One region of the Rossellomorea sp. NPDC077527 genome, then DNA from elsewhere that is predicted to be linked to it. Evidence: predicted binding sites of a transcription regulator. Region 1 holds the regulator's gene; the other holds the start of a gene.

What was found. The regulator LexA, encoded in region 1, represses DNA repair genes until DNA is damaged. The targets are predictions, from matches to a motif close to CGAACATATGTTCG.
Region 2: a site for LexA is predicted at 4,462-4,475, ahead of parE (DNA topoisomerase IV subunit B). Genes of this name have one in related genera too.

Annotation. Positions count from the first base shown of each region.
Region 1 covers NZ_JBITVL010000003.1:1,079-7,888, forward strand. Annotated here, with positions in the region: gene tkt (transketolase) at 1-1,892, opposite strand, end outside; gene ACIGG7_RS10010 (DUF896 domain-containing protein) at 2,174-2,407, opposite strand; gene ACIGG7_RS10015 (YneB family resolvase-like protein) at 2,502-3,152, opposite strand; gene yneA (cell division suppressor protein YneA) at 3,164-3,490, opposite strand; gene lexA (transcriptional repressor LexA) at 3,648-4,268, shown strand; gene glnA (type I glutamate--ammonia ligase) at 4,546-5,880, opposite strand; gene ACIGG7_RS10035 (MerR family transcriptional regulator) at 5,918-6,334, opposite strand; gene ACIGG7_RS10040 (methionine gamma-lyase family protein) at 6,483-6,810, opposite strand, start outside.
Region 2 covers NZ_JBITVL010000004.1:201,342-208,151, forward strand. Annotated here, with positions in the region: gene ACIGG7_RS15425 (purine/pyrimidine permease) at 1-917, shown strand, start outside; gene ACIGG7_RS15430 (ABC transporter ATP-binding protein) at 1,114-2,097, shown strand; gene ACIGG7_RS15435 (ABC transporter permease) at 2,094-2,750, shown strand; gene ACIGG7_RS15440 (glycine betaine ABC transporter substrate-binding protein) at 2,774-3,673, shown strand; gene ACIGG7_RS15445 (CoA-binding protein) at 3,875-4,282, shown strand; gene parE (DNA topoisomerase IV subunit B) at 4,564-6,534, shown strand; gene parC (DNA topoisomerase IV subunit A) at 6,538-6,810, shown strand, end outside.

The DNA.
Region 1 (6,810 bases):
TCACCTTCATCCCCAACATAACGATCCCAACCCATTGGAGATCCCATCTCAATTGCCAAGCGCTTTTTAACTGCTTTAGGCAAGATAGATTCTTTATATTCTTTTGATTGTTTTTCGAAACGGTCCCAAGAAGGCATACTCACAACAGATACACTGATGCCGTCTTTCTCAAGTGCATTTTGCGCGTCCACGGCAAGATGCACTTCAGATCCAGTCGCAATCAAGAGCGCATCAGGTTGGTCTTTACCAGAAGCTGAAACGACATATGCTCCTTTATTTACCCCATTGTATGCTTTATCTGCCGTACCTTTAAGAGTAGGCAGGTCCTGACGGGATAGAACTAACATCGTTGGCTGATCCTTAGATTCCAAGGATAACTTCCAAGCAGCTGCCACTTCATTACCATCACCAGGGCGAATGACAGAAAGGTTTGGCATAGCACGCAGGGATGCAAGTTGTTCTACAGGTTCATGTGTTGGACCGTCTTCCCCTACAGCGATGCTATCATGTGTAAATACATACGTCACAGGTAAGCCCATTAGAGCCGCTAAACGAATAGCTGGTCTTAAATAGTCACTGAATACGAAGAATGTACCTCCGAATACATGGAGGCCACCATGTAGGGCCATACCATTCATAGCACCACCCATACCGAATTCACGAACACCAAACCAGATATTACGGCCCTCATATGATTCAGGCATGAAGTCTTTTTCATCTTTGATCATCGTTTTGTTCGAACCTGCCAAGTCAGCAGAACCACCGATGAATGAAGGAAGATTTTTAGCAATTGCATTTAATACTTCTCCTGAAGAAGCCCGGCTCGCTAATGCCTTTCCTTCTTCATAGACAGGGATGTCCTTATCCCAGCCTTCAGGAAGCTCACCTTTGATTGCTGCCTCTAATTGAGCCGCTAGTTCAGGATGATCTTCTTTATATTTAATGAATTGATTAGCCCAATCCTGTTCTTTCGCAGATCCAGCTTGTTGTATTTTTTCCTCGAAGCGGCTGTAAACTTCATCAGGAACATGGAAATCCTGGTCGAACGTCCACTGGTATGCTTCTTTAGTCAGCTTCATTTCGTCTTCACCAAGAGGGGCACCGTGAACGGCTGATTTACCTGATTTGTTTGGAGCACCGTATCCTATGACTGTCTTCACTTCGATCATTGTTGGACGGGTAGTATCTCCTTGTGCTTCTTCGATGGCTTTCGAGATTTCTTCAAGGTCATTACCATCTTCAACACGGATGTATTGCCAACCATATGATTCAAAACGTCCTTTTACACTTTCAGAGAACGATTTATCAAGGTCTCCGTCAAGTGAAATATCGTTCGAATCGTATAAGACAACAAGACGTCCTAATTTAAGGTGAGCTGCAAGCGATGCCGCTTCAGAGGATACACCTTCCATCAAGTCACCATCTCCACAAATGGAGTATGTATAGTGATCGACCATGTTGTGCTGGTCTTTGTTATATGTAGTGGCCAGATGTCTTTCGGCTAATGCCATACCAACCGCCATTGCGATTCCTTGACCAAGCGGACCTGTCGTGGCTTCTACACCAGGTGTGTGCTTGTATTCAGGGTGTCCTGGAGTTTTACTTCCCCACTGACGGAAATTCTTAAGATCGTCCATTGACACATCATAACCTGATAAATGAAGCAGGCTATATAACAGCATCGAACCATGTCCTGCCGATAAAACGAAGCGGTCACGGTTGAACCAATCAGGGTTTTTAGGATTATGGTTCATGAATCTTGTCCAGAGTGCATACGCCATTGGAGCTGCTCCCATAGGCATCCCCGGGTGACCGGAATTTGCTTTTTCAATTGCATCGATTGATAATGTACGAATTGTATTAATTGCTAATTGATCTGTGTTATCAAACATAAGTCAGACATCCTTCCTTTTAATGTACCTTATTAATATTAATCTTCTTTGGTAGTTTATACAACTATCTTGAATGATAACATGACTTTATCATCCATGAAAATAAAAAACCTTTGAACATGCCTATTTACGGGTTTATCCAATCGCTGCTGATCTCTGCCAGACGTAGTCAATCAGTGTGTGCTTGATCGTGAATAAATATCATTCATATATCCCCACCCTTTAACACACATGTAAAAAGCTGCCAGATCTCTTACAAAGAGACCTGACAGCCATTCAAATCAGTGCATTTTTTTCTTGGTTTGTATATCCTGAATCTTTTTCGGTGTTACTTCATTACCTTCCGGATCAAAGATTCTCGTATTTTCAATCGTGCCTTTCATCGATTGACGGAACGTTTCAAGGTATTCTTTCCTCAATTTAGTCTGTTCTTTAGCTTCTTGTTCTGTAAGTCCTTTTTCTTTGGACTTTTTGGCAAGTTCGTTGATTCGGTTCATTTTTGTTTTTGAAAGCATCTATAAAAACTCCTTTATTGCATAGTCAGCTAGTTCCAACAGTTGTATATTATACTACCGTCATGTTACTAGATTAAAGGAGATAAAACAAGAGTTAAGCATCTTCAAGCGAGGCCATATATTCCTTGAATCGTCTATGTACCGTTGCCTTTGAGACATCGTAGCCGAACCCCCTTAGGGTAGCTGCGATCTCAGCAAATGTCAATTCATTTTTCCTTAACCTTATAATTTCCTCGACAGGCACTTCAATGCGTTCCCTTCCATCCTGATTGCCTTTGTTTTTTAAATTTTTATGTGGTTTAAAGCCATTTCTAACAGCCCTTTGCATACCCCTTTTGATTTTCAGGTTATGAAGCTTCCTTTGATATTCCTCCACCATACTGACGATGTTTATGACCATTGAGTCGGATTCAGATAAGTGAAGTTCACCACTATGAGTCTGGCTGACAATCTTCACTTCTTCTTTTAATAAGCAGTGTATAAGGGCAATCTTCGCATTACCCCTTCCGATCCTTGTCTCGTCCTGTATGAACACAGCTTCGATCGATTGGTCTTTCACCATGTCCAAGAGTTCCAATACACCTGGACGGTCCAACTCGAATCCGCTCGCTTGGTCCTTTATGATCGCTTCGATTTCATACTGATGATCTAATGCCAATTTGACCAGTTCTTCCTCTTGACGTTCCAAGGAAGTTTCCTGCGTATTTTTCTTCGTACTTACCCTGCAGTATATTACCGCCTTCATCTTCTATCCCTCTATTCTTCATTCATGACAAGTTCATAATCTGATTGGGTGGATATGGTTGGATTTTCTATCGGCAACACAAGTGATTCTCCGGGTTTGATAGAAAAGGAGGTTAAGTCGTTTTCCTCTCCCACCCAGGCGATAAATTCTTCCACTGTCATAGAATAGTCTTCATTATACTGTTTTGCAATGGTCCAAAGAGTGTCACCATTCTTGACCGTGATACTTTGGTAGGATGGTTGGTTTGTGATATTGATTAATAAATAGACAGCGGATAAAAGAGCTAAAACAAATAATATGATTATATAAGAGAATCGAGACCAAATATGTGTTAACATATAAATTACCTCCATGCGAATGTTTGTTCTGTTTTCGATATATTCATTGTAATACGAACATCCGTTTGGTGTCAACACAAATTCGAACTTATGTTTGTATCTATTGGAAAGACATGCTATAATGGGAACATAAGATCTATAATAGAGGTGCGTGAACATGACAAAATTGTCTAAAAGACAGCAAGACATACTCCAATATATTAAAGTTTCAGTTAGAGAAAAAGGTTATCCGCCTTCCGTACGTGAAATCGGGGAAGCCGTCGGTCTTGCTTCTAGTTCCACCGTACACGGACATTTAGCCAGGCTTGAGAGCAAAGGTCTGATACGTCGCGATCCAACCAAACCAAGAGCAATTGAAATTCTGGATCTTGAAGAGGATACCATTCCTCGACAAAGAGTTGTCAATGTCCCATTAATCGGTAAGGTAACAGCCGGTCAGCCCATTACAGCAGTCGAAAACGTGGAAGAATTCTTCCCCCTCCCCGAACGGATGGCCCCTTCGGATGAACAGGTCTTCATGCTGGAAATCATGGGGGATAGTATGATAGAGGCCGGAATCCTCGACGGGGACTTTGTCATCGTACGCCAGCAGCAAACAGCCAATAATGGCGACATTGTCGTTGCCATGACAGATGAAGATGAGGCAACAGTCAAACGTTTCTTTAAAGAAAGGGACTATGTTCGACTACAGCCCGAAAATTCAACCATGGAGCCTATTATATTGAGAAATGTTTCGATTTTGGGTAAAGTGGTCGGAGTTTATCGTCAAGTGCATTAATAATCATCCCGCTACGAATTGTGCGTAGCGGGATTTTTGTTTTTTGTTAACATTTATATAGGGAATACATCTGCCAAAGGATTGAATAGGAAGTGTGGAGCATGTTCGCAGCTGCTTTATACTCAAGATCAGTATCAGGGAGTTAAGGTGTTTTATTGGTTTAACAAAGAACTAAGAGGTTGAAAATGAGACGTAGAAAGACTGGCTTCACGATGGAAAAAGTGTATAAAAACCAAAAAAACCTCGACACACAAGATGTCGAGGTTTTTTACTTCTATTAATACATTTGGATGTATTGCTCGCGCTCCCAAGGATGTACTTGTGTACGGAACATATCCCATTCGATTTCTTTTGCTTCTACGAAATGTTCGAAGATGTGTTCTCCTAGTGATTTCACGATGACTTCATTTGTCTTAAGGTTTTCAAGAGCTGCATATAATGTTGCTGGAAGATCTACGATACCTGCTTCCTCACGCTCTTTTTTGTCCATGACATAGATGTTACGGTCAATCGGTTTAGGAGCTTGCAGGTTATTCTTAACCCCATCCAATCCTGCTGCTAATAAGACAGCCATTGCAAGGTAAGGGTTTGCCGCAGGATCGACACTGCGCACTTCTACACGAGTACTCAATCCACGTGATGCAGGAATACGGATTAACGGGCTACGGTTACGTGCAGACCACGCAACATAACATGGCGCTTCATATCCTGGTACTAGTCGCTTGTATGAGTTTACAGTCGGGTTTGTGATCGCTGTAAAGTCAGTAGCATGCTTAATGATACCAGCAAGGAATTGGCGTGCTGTATCACTTAGTTGTAAGTCACCTTTTTCATCAAAGAAAGAGTTTACACCGTTTTTGAATAAGGACATATTACAGTGCATACCAGAACCATTGACACCAAATAATGGCTTCGGCATGAATGTTGCGTGTAAACCATGTTTACGTGCAATCGTTTTAACCACCAATTTAAATGTTTGAATATCGTCACAAGCTTTTAATGCATTCGCATATTTGAAATCGATCTCATGCTGACCAGGAGCTACCTCATGGTGAGATGCTTCGATTTCAAAGCCCATCTCTTCAAGTTCCAATGCGATGTCACGACGGCAGTTCTCCCCAAGATCGGTAGGAGCTAAGTCAAAGTATCCGCCGTTGTCGTTCAGTTCAAGAGTTGGTTCGCCATTTACATCTAATTTAAAGAGGAAGAATTCCGGCTCAGGTCCAAGATTGAAGTCAGTAAACCCTAGCTCTTCCATCTCACCTAAGATACGTCTTAGATTATTACGAGGATCTCCCTCAAATGGAGTGCCATCAGGATTGTAAATATCACAGATTAGTCGGGCTACTTTACCTTTTTCGGCTGTCCATGGGAATACTAACCATGTGTCTAAATCAGGGAAAAGGTACATATCTGATTCTTCAATACGAACGAACCCTTCGATTGAAGACCCATCAAACATCATCTTGTTATCCAATGCTTTTTCAAGCTGACTTAAAGGGATTTCTACATTCTTTATCGTCCCTAAAATATCAGTGAATTGTAGTCGAATGAATTTAACCCCTTCTTCATTCGCTAATCTTAACACATCTTCTCGAGTATACTTTGCCATTTACGTAATTCCTCCTCAAGTTTAATTAAAGGTTTATTTAATGAAAAAAGCGTGACATATCACCTTGACGAAGACTTGATCGATTGAAACGACCGGAATGCATCAGTTCATTTCGTAGCAATTTACGAAGTTCGTCGTCAGATAGATCCTGTCGTGCCTTTTCTTCCTTTTCATCACTTACGTCAGATACTACTTTCTTTTCATTATGACTGGAAACAGAAAAGATTTTCTTGATACCGGCCATGTTGATACCTTGATCTAACAAATCCTTTACTTCTAATAACTTATCAATGTCATTCAAGGAAAAGAGCCTGCGATTCCCCTCGGTTCTTGCCGGGTTAATCAATTGGTGCTCTTCATAGTATCGAATCTGACGAGCTGTTAAGTCCGTGAGCTGCATGACAATACTAATTGGAAACAATGCCATCGTTCGACGAATTTCACTTTCGCTCATCTTGATTCCTCCTTTTGTTTTCCTTCTTGAGTATATTATATGTAACGTCAGGAGTTCTGTCAATGAAATGTTAGATTTTCTTACATGAGAAACCAAAAGAAAAGGATAGTCAGAATTAGACTATCCAATTACTACTTTATTATCCTTTTCAAATAGTGATTAAACCTTTTTCGATCAAATTGTCTACTGCTGAACATACAGCAATTTTGACATGAGAATATGTCAATCCACCTTGGACATACGCTACATACGGTGGTCTAATTGGTCCATCAGCTGATAATTCGATGCTTGATCCTTGTATAAATGTTCCAGCGGCCATAATGACATCATCCTCATAACCGGGCATATAGTTTGGTAATGGAGTGAAATGTGAATTAATCGGGGACGCAAACTGAATCGCCTGACAAAATGCGATCATTTTTTCTCTATCGTCAAATTGCACCGATTGTATCAAATCAGTACGAGTAGCATATGGA
Region 2 (6,810 bases), on a different contig from region 1:
CCTTATTTACTCCGGCGATTACATTCGTTTATCTGATGCTGTTGATATTGCAATTAAGCGGGTCTTTTATCAAAGGGATGTTCGGAATCCAGCATGAAGGGCAATCCATGGAGCCGCTCATCCTCCTCGGAAGTGTTCTCACTATCCTGGCTGCTTTATACTTTTCCAATCACAAGCGGAAATGGATTCAACAATATTCGATCATTCTTGCCATGATTACGGGATGGCTTATCTTTATCATAATGGGACTTGGTAAGAGTGCCTCTGTTTCAGACAGCTGGTTTTCTTTACCCCATGTCTTTGTTTTCGGAGCACCCGTATTTGATACTGGAGTCATCGTGACCTCAGTATTCATCACGTTCCTCTTGACCACCAATATGATCGCTTCCATCCGGGTGATGGAAGAATTGTTGAAAGCGAAAGGCCAGCCTACTTATGAACGGTATACAAAGAGCGGATTTGCTTCAGGTCTTAATCAGTTATTAGGAGGAGTGTTTTCTGCCATTGGGTCTGTTCCTATTTCAGGTTCTGCCGGATTTGTTGCTGCAACAAAAATGTATTCGATCATTCCATTTATCATTGGCAGCGGAATCATCATGGTTATCAGCTTGATCCCTAAGATCATGAACATATTCGCCAGTCTTCCTGCTCCTGTTGGATATGCAGTAACAACGGTCATCTTCATCAAGATGGTCGGACTTGCCCTTTCTGAATATCGAAAAGAAGAAGACGTAGAAAGAATTCATTTTGTTGCAGGTATCTCACTGATTGTGGGAGTGGGGGCGATGTTTGTTCCGGCCACTGCCTTCAAGGAAATGCCTGTCGTCATTGCATCTATATTGAATAACGGATTGATACTGGGTACTATCACGGGCATCTTAGTAGAACAGTTTATACTGAAGAAACATAGAACGTAACCAGCAAAGAATGCTTTGCTGGTTTTTTTCTGCAGTTAAAGAAATCTTTTATTCGTATGCTGTATGCCTACTTCACATTCATCACAGACTATATCATACAAATGCAGATTCATTTACAACATGTTTACCTTTTGTATAATGAGGGTATCCCTTCTATGTTTAGGAAAATTTCTCAGTTCATAAAGCAGGTGGAAAAATGATTGAATTTCAAAATGTAACAAAGGTCTACGAAGATGGTACGAAAGCCATTAAGGGAATCAACTTAACGATTCCCAAAGGAAAGCTAGTTGCCTTGATTGGTCCGAGCGGATGCGGTAAAACGACGACTATGAAGATGATCAATAAACTTATTGCTCCTTCAGGGGGAAAGATTCTTATTGACGGGAAAGACATTTCAGATACGGATGAAGTGGAACTCAGAAGAAACATAGGTTATGTGATACAGCGCATCGGACTTCTCCCACATATGACGATTGAAGAAAACATCAGTCTCATACCCCGTCTAAAAGGGTGGAAAAAGGAAGAGTATGAAGGTCGTGTGGACGAGCTGCTTAATCTTGTTGGTTTGGAACCAGACATATATAAGAATAGGTATCCCCTTGAACTGAGCGGCGGACAGCAGCAGCGTGTTGGCGTCATACGCGCCCTTGCAGCTGAACCACCGATCATATTGATGGATGAACCATTCAGCGCCCTGGACCCGATTAGCAGGGAGCAGCTGCAGGATGAACTGAAAAGCATCCAAAATACCATACATAAAACGATTGTGTTTGTCACTCACGATATTGATGAAGCGTTAAAGATAGCGGATGAGATTGCTGTCATGCGGGACGGTGAAATCGAACAGATGGCAACACCCAGAGAACTATTGATGGATCCTGCCAATGAATTCGTTAGGGCATTCATTGGCGAAAACCGACTGAAGGACCATCAGACCCATAAGCAAGTAATGAACATTATGAGGGACGATGGGGATGGGTTTCACATGATGCTTGAAGAAGAGGAATATTCATTGATACCGTTTGATTCATCTATCAAAGAAGCAGCAAGTTTACTTCTGACAACTGGAAAGCCTTATCTGATGGTAATGAAAGACGACAGGAAAATCGGGATTATCTCATCCAGTGACATCCTTCGTACAGTAGCCTCAGAAGGGTATAGGGAGGAGAACACACTATGAATGCATTCTCAATCCTTTTCATCCATACCATCACAAACCGCTCCGATGCGATTTTAACGGGGTTATTGGAACATCTATTTTTATCCTTTGTATCGATTTTCATCGCCATTGCGATATCTCTGCCACTCGGTATTTATATTTCACGTAAAAAACAGACGGCAGAATTTTTCATCGGAATCACTGCTGTTTTTCAAACGATACCAAGTTTGGCCCTGTTCGGATTCCTCATTCCTATTTTCAGCACAGGAAGTGTTACAGCCATCATCGCACTGACTGTTTATGCTCTTCTGCCGATCCTCAGGAACACCTATACAGGCATCATCGGAGTGGATGAAGGGGTCATTGAGGCAGGAAGGGGCATGGGGATGACCAACTCACAGCTGTTATTCAAGGTGGAGCTCCCGCTTGCCCTTCCGTTTATCATGGCTGGGATCAGGACCGCTACCGTCCTTACTGTAGGCGTTGCCACACTTGCGACATTCGTAGGGGCAGGTGGACTTGGGGACCTTATTTATAGAGGACTTTCCACGTGGAATAATGCACTAGTCCTCGCAGGAGCCATTCCCGCGGCCTTACTTGCGTTGAGTTTTGATTTTGTATTAAAGCTTCTTGAAAGAATGACCACACCTAAAGGCTTAAAAGCAAGAAAATAATCCATATCCAAAGGAGAGTACGAATGAAGAAGAAATTACAAGGATTCATATTCATCACCATATTATCAGTAGTGATTGCAGGTTGCGGAAATGGAGGGGGAAAAGATACCATCACTGTTTCAGGTAAGATGTGGACAGAGCAATTCATCCTAACACAAATGATGGCTGAACTTCTCAAAGAAAAAACCGACCTTGATGTAAAAGTGGAGGAAGGACTCGGAGAAGTTTCGATCCTTACACCCGCCCTTGAAAAAGGCGACATCGATGTGTACGTGGAGTATACCGGCACCGGCTTAGAAGCGGTACTGAAAGAACAGGCAAAGAAAGGCGCATCAGCGGATGAAATCCTTACACAGGTCCGTAAAGGGTACGAAAAAAAGTTCAATGTGACCTGGTTAAAGCCATTAGGCTTTGAGAATACGTATACCCTTGCATACACAGCTGATCAGGACTTTGATGCCAAAACATTCTCAGACATTGTCCCTCTTTCAAAAGATTTGAGCTTCGGTGCACCTCACCAGTTCTATGAACGTGAAGGGGACGGATACGATGCATTCTCTGAAGCGTATGGGTTCCAATTCAAAGAAAAGGAAAGTTTTGACCCGAATATTATGTATGAAGCGGTCAAAAATGGAGATGTTGACATCATTCCTGCCTTTACGACCGATGGGCGGATCCAACGGTACAAATTAAAAACGACAAAGGACGATAAAGGATTCTTTCCTCCATATGATGCTGCACCAATCATTCGTCAAGAAGTGTTGAAAGAACACCCTGAAGTAGAGAAAGTGTTGAATGAACTGGCAGGGAAGATTTCGGAGAAAGAAATGAGCGAGTTGAATGCGAAAGTGGATATGGATAAAGAAGATCCTAAGGACGTAGCGCGAGACTTCCTCATTTCAAAAGGACTAATTGAAAAATAGGATAGGATTGACCATAGATGTGTCAGGAGTGGAATGAAGGGAAATAACCCCTTTAGTCCCACCCTGACACTTCCTTTTCATCTAGATAATTTTATAAAATTTTGAAAAATTAGAGGGAAATATGATATAAAAGAAGAATAGGACTTATGAAGCAGGTCACAATGTTGTGGCTGCTATCAACGAAGGAGTGATAATCACCCTATGGAAAATCCATCAAGAACAGAAATTGGAAATATTCTCAAAGCTTCAAAACGGATAGCAGTGATTGGTTTAAGTGATAACCCTGAACGAACGTCTTATATGGTATCTAAAGCAATGCAGGATCAGGGTTATGAGATCATTCCTGTAAATCCTAAAATTGACTCGGTACTTGGAATAAAAGCAGTATCATCACTCCTAGAGATTGATGGACCTATAGATATTGTCAATGTATTCCGCCGATCGGAATTCCTTCCACAAATAGCGGAAGAATTCGATCAAATCGATTCAAACGTATTTTGGGCTCAGCTGGGTGTAGTGAATGAAGACGCTTATCGCTTTTTAAAAGAACGTGGGTATACAGTCATAATGGATCGCTGTATTAAGGTTGAACATGCTTTAACCAAATAAATCTCACTCGTAACAAGCGGCTCTTACCGCTTGTTTTTTTATCGGAAAAGCAACGGGCATAAACCGGGCAAAACAAAGGTTCATTCGATCCGTTCACGGAAATATCATTTGCGAAAATTAAATAAAACGCTACAATAAGCAATAGTGGTTTACCTCAGGAAATAAAGAATATAGGTAAACGAACAAACGTTCTTGTGTTATAGTTAATAGATACATAACCAATAATAGCTTACAAGAACTAACATTCAATAGGTTAGAGAAGTTTTGAAAGGGGAATGTTCGTGGCCAACCAGAATAAGACCATGGATTACAATGATGATGCCATTCAAGTATTAGAAGGCTTAGAAGCCGTTCGTAAGAGACCCGGGATGTATATAGGCTCTACCGATTCAAGAGGATTGCATCACTTAGTATACGAAATTGTCGATAACTCAGTCGATGAAGCATTAGCAGGCTTCGGGAATGAGATTATTGTTACGATACATAAAGATAATAGCATCTCAGTCCAAGATAAAGGGCGGGGAATGCCGACCGGTATGCATAAGCTTGGCAAGCCGACTCCTGAAGTCATCTTGACCGTTCTTCATGCAGGGGGGAAATTCGGTCAAGGGGGATATAAGACAAGTGGAGGCCTCCATGGTGTCGGAGCCTCGGTTGTAAACGCCTTGTCTGAATGGCTTGTCGTTACGATTGAACGGGACGGTATCAAATATGAGCAGCGTTTCTCTAATGGGGGTAAGCCAGAAACTACCCTTGAGAAGATTGGCAAAACGAAAAAATCCGGTACTTGTATTCATTTTAAACCAGATGCAAGCATCTTCAGTACCGTTACATATAATTATGAAACGCTCTGTGAACGCCTAAGGGAATCTGCATTCCTCCTAAAAGGGTTAAAAATTGAAATCATCGATGACCGACATGACCTGAAAGAAGTCTTCCATTTCGAAAGCGGGATTCAGGCATTCGTTCAATATCTGAATGAAGAAAAAGATGCGCTTCATACCGTAGCTTTCTTCGAAGGAAATCATCACGATATCGAAGTGGAATTCGCCTTTCAATTCAATGACGGGTTCTCTGAAAATATTCTTTCCTTTGTCAATAACGTACGGACGAAAGACGGAGGCACCCATGAAGCGGGAGCAAAGACAGCCATGACCCGAGTCTTTAATGAGTATGCACGGAAAGCAGGCATACTGAAAGATCGAGACAAAAACTTGGAAGGTACCGATATCCGGGAAGGATTGGCAAGTATCGTATCTGTCCGGATTCCGGAACATCTCTTGCAGTTCGAGGGTCAAACAAAAGGCAAACTCGGGACCAGTGAGGCACGATCCGCTGTCGATGCTGTCGTATCGGAGCATCTACTCTATTTCTTAGAAGAGAATCCGGATACAAGCTCCCTTCTTATCAAAAAATCCATTAAAGCGGCTCAGGCACGTGAGGCGGCCCGTAAAGCAAGAGAGGATGCCCGGAACGGAAAGAAACGAAAGCGTTCAGAAACCGTCCTATCAGGAAAATTAACACCAGCACAATCGAGAAATCCACAACGTAATGAACTTTATCTAGTGGAGGGTGATTCAGCAGGTGGGTCTGCCAAACAAGGCCGAGACCGTAAATTTCAGGCGATCCTTCCTCTGCGGGGGAAAGTCATCAACACGGAAAAGGCAAAGCTGCAGGATATCTTTAAAAACGAGGAAATCAATACGATCATTCATGCTATCGGAGGCGGTGTAGGACCAGAATTCAATGTTGACGACATCAATTATGACAAGATTGTCATTATGACCGATGCCGATACAGACGGAGCTCACATACAGGTTCTCCTGTTGACCTTCTTCTACCGCTATATGAAACCATTATTAGAAGCAGGAAAAGTGTATATTGCACTTCCCCCGCTGTACAAAGTAAGTAAAGGTACAGGCAAAAAGGAAAAACTTGAATATGCATGGACGGATGATGAGCTTCAAGGGGCCATCTCCAAAGTTGGAAAAGGCTATATGATCCAGCGCTATAAAGGTCTTGGGGAAATGAACGCTGACCAGCTTTGGGAAACGACGATGGATCCTGAAACACGCGCGTTGATCCGAGTTCGCATTGATGATGCCGCTCGCGCCGAACGACGTGTCACCACACTCATGGGTGACAAAGTAGAACCGCGCCGTAAATGGATTGAAAGTAATGTAGCTTTTGGTTTAGAAGAAGACGGAAGCATTCTGGAAAATGAAAACATTACGGTGCCAGAGGAGGGGTAATAGATGACAACTGTAGAAAGATATCAGGATTTACCTCTGGAAGAGGTGCTTGGCGACCGATTTGGCCGTTATAGTAAATACATCATTCAGGAGCGTGCATTACCGGATGCACGCGACGGGTTAAAACCAGTACAACGACGCATTCTTTACGCCATGTATGTTGATGGAAACACCCAGGAGAAAGGCTTCAGAAAATCGGCTAAAACCGTTGGTAATGTTATCGGTAACTATCATCCACATGGTGATACATCCGTGTATGATGCCATGGTTAGGATG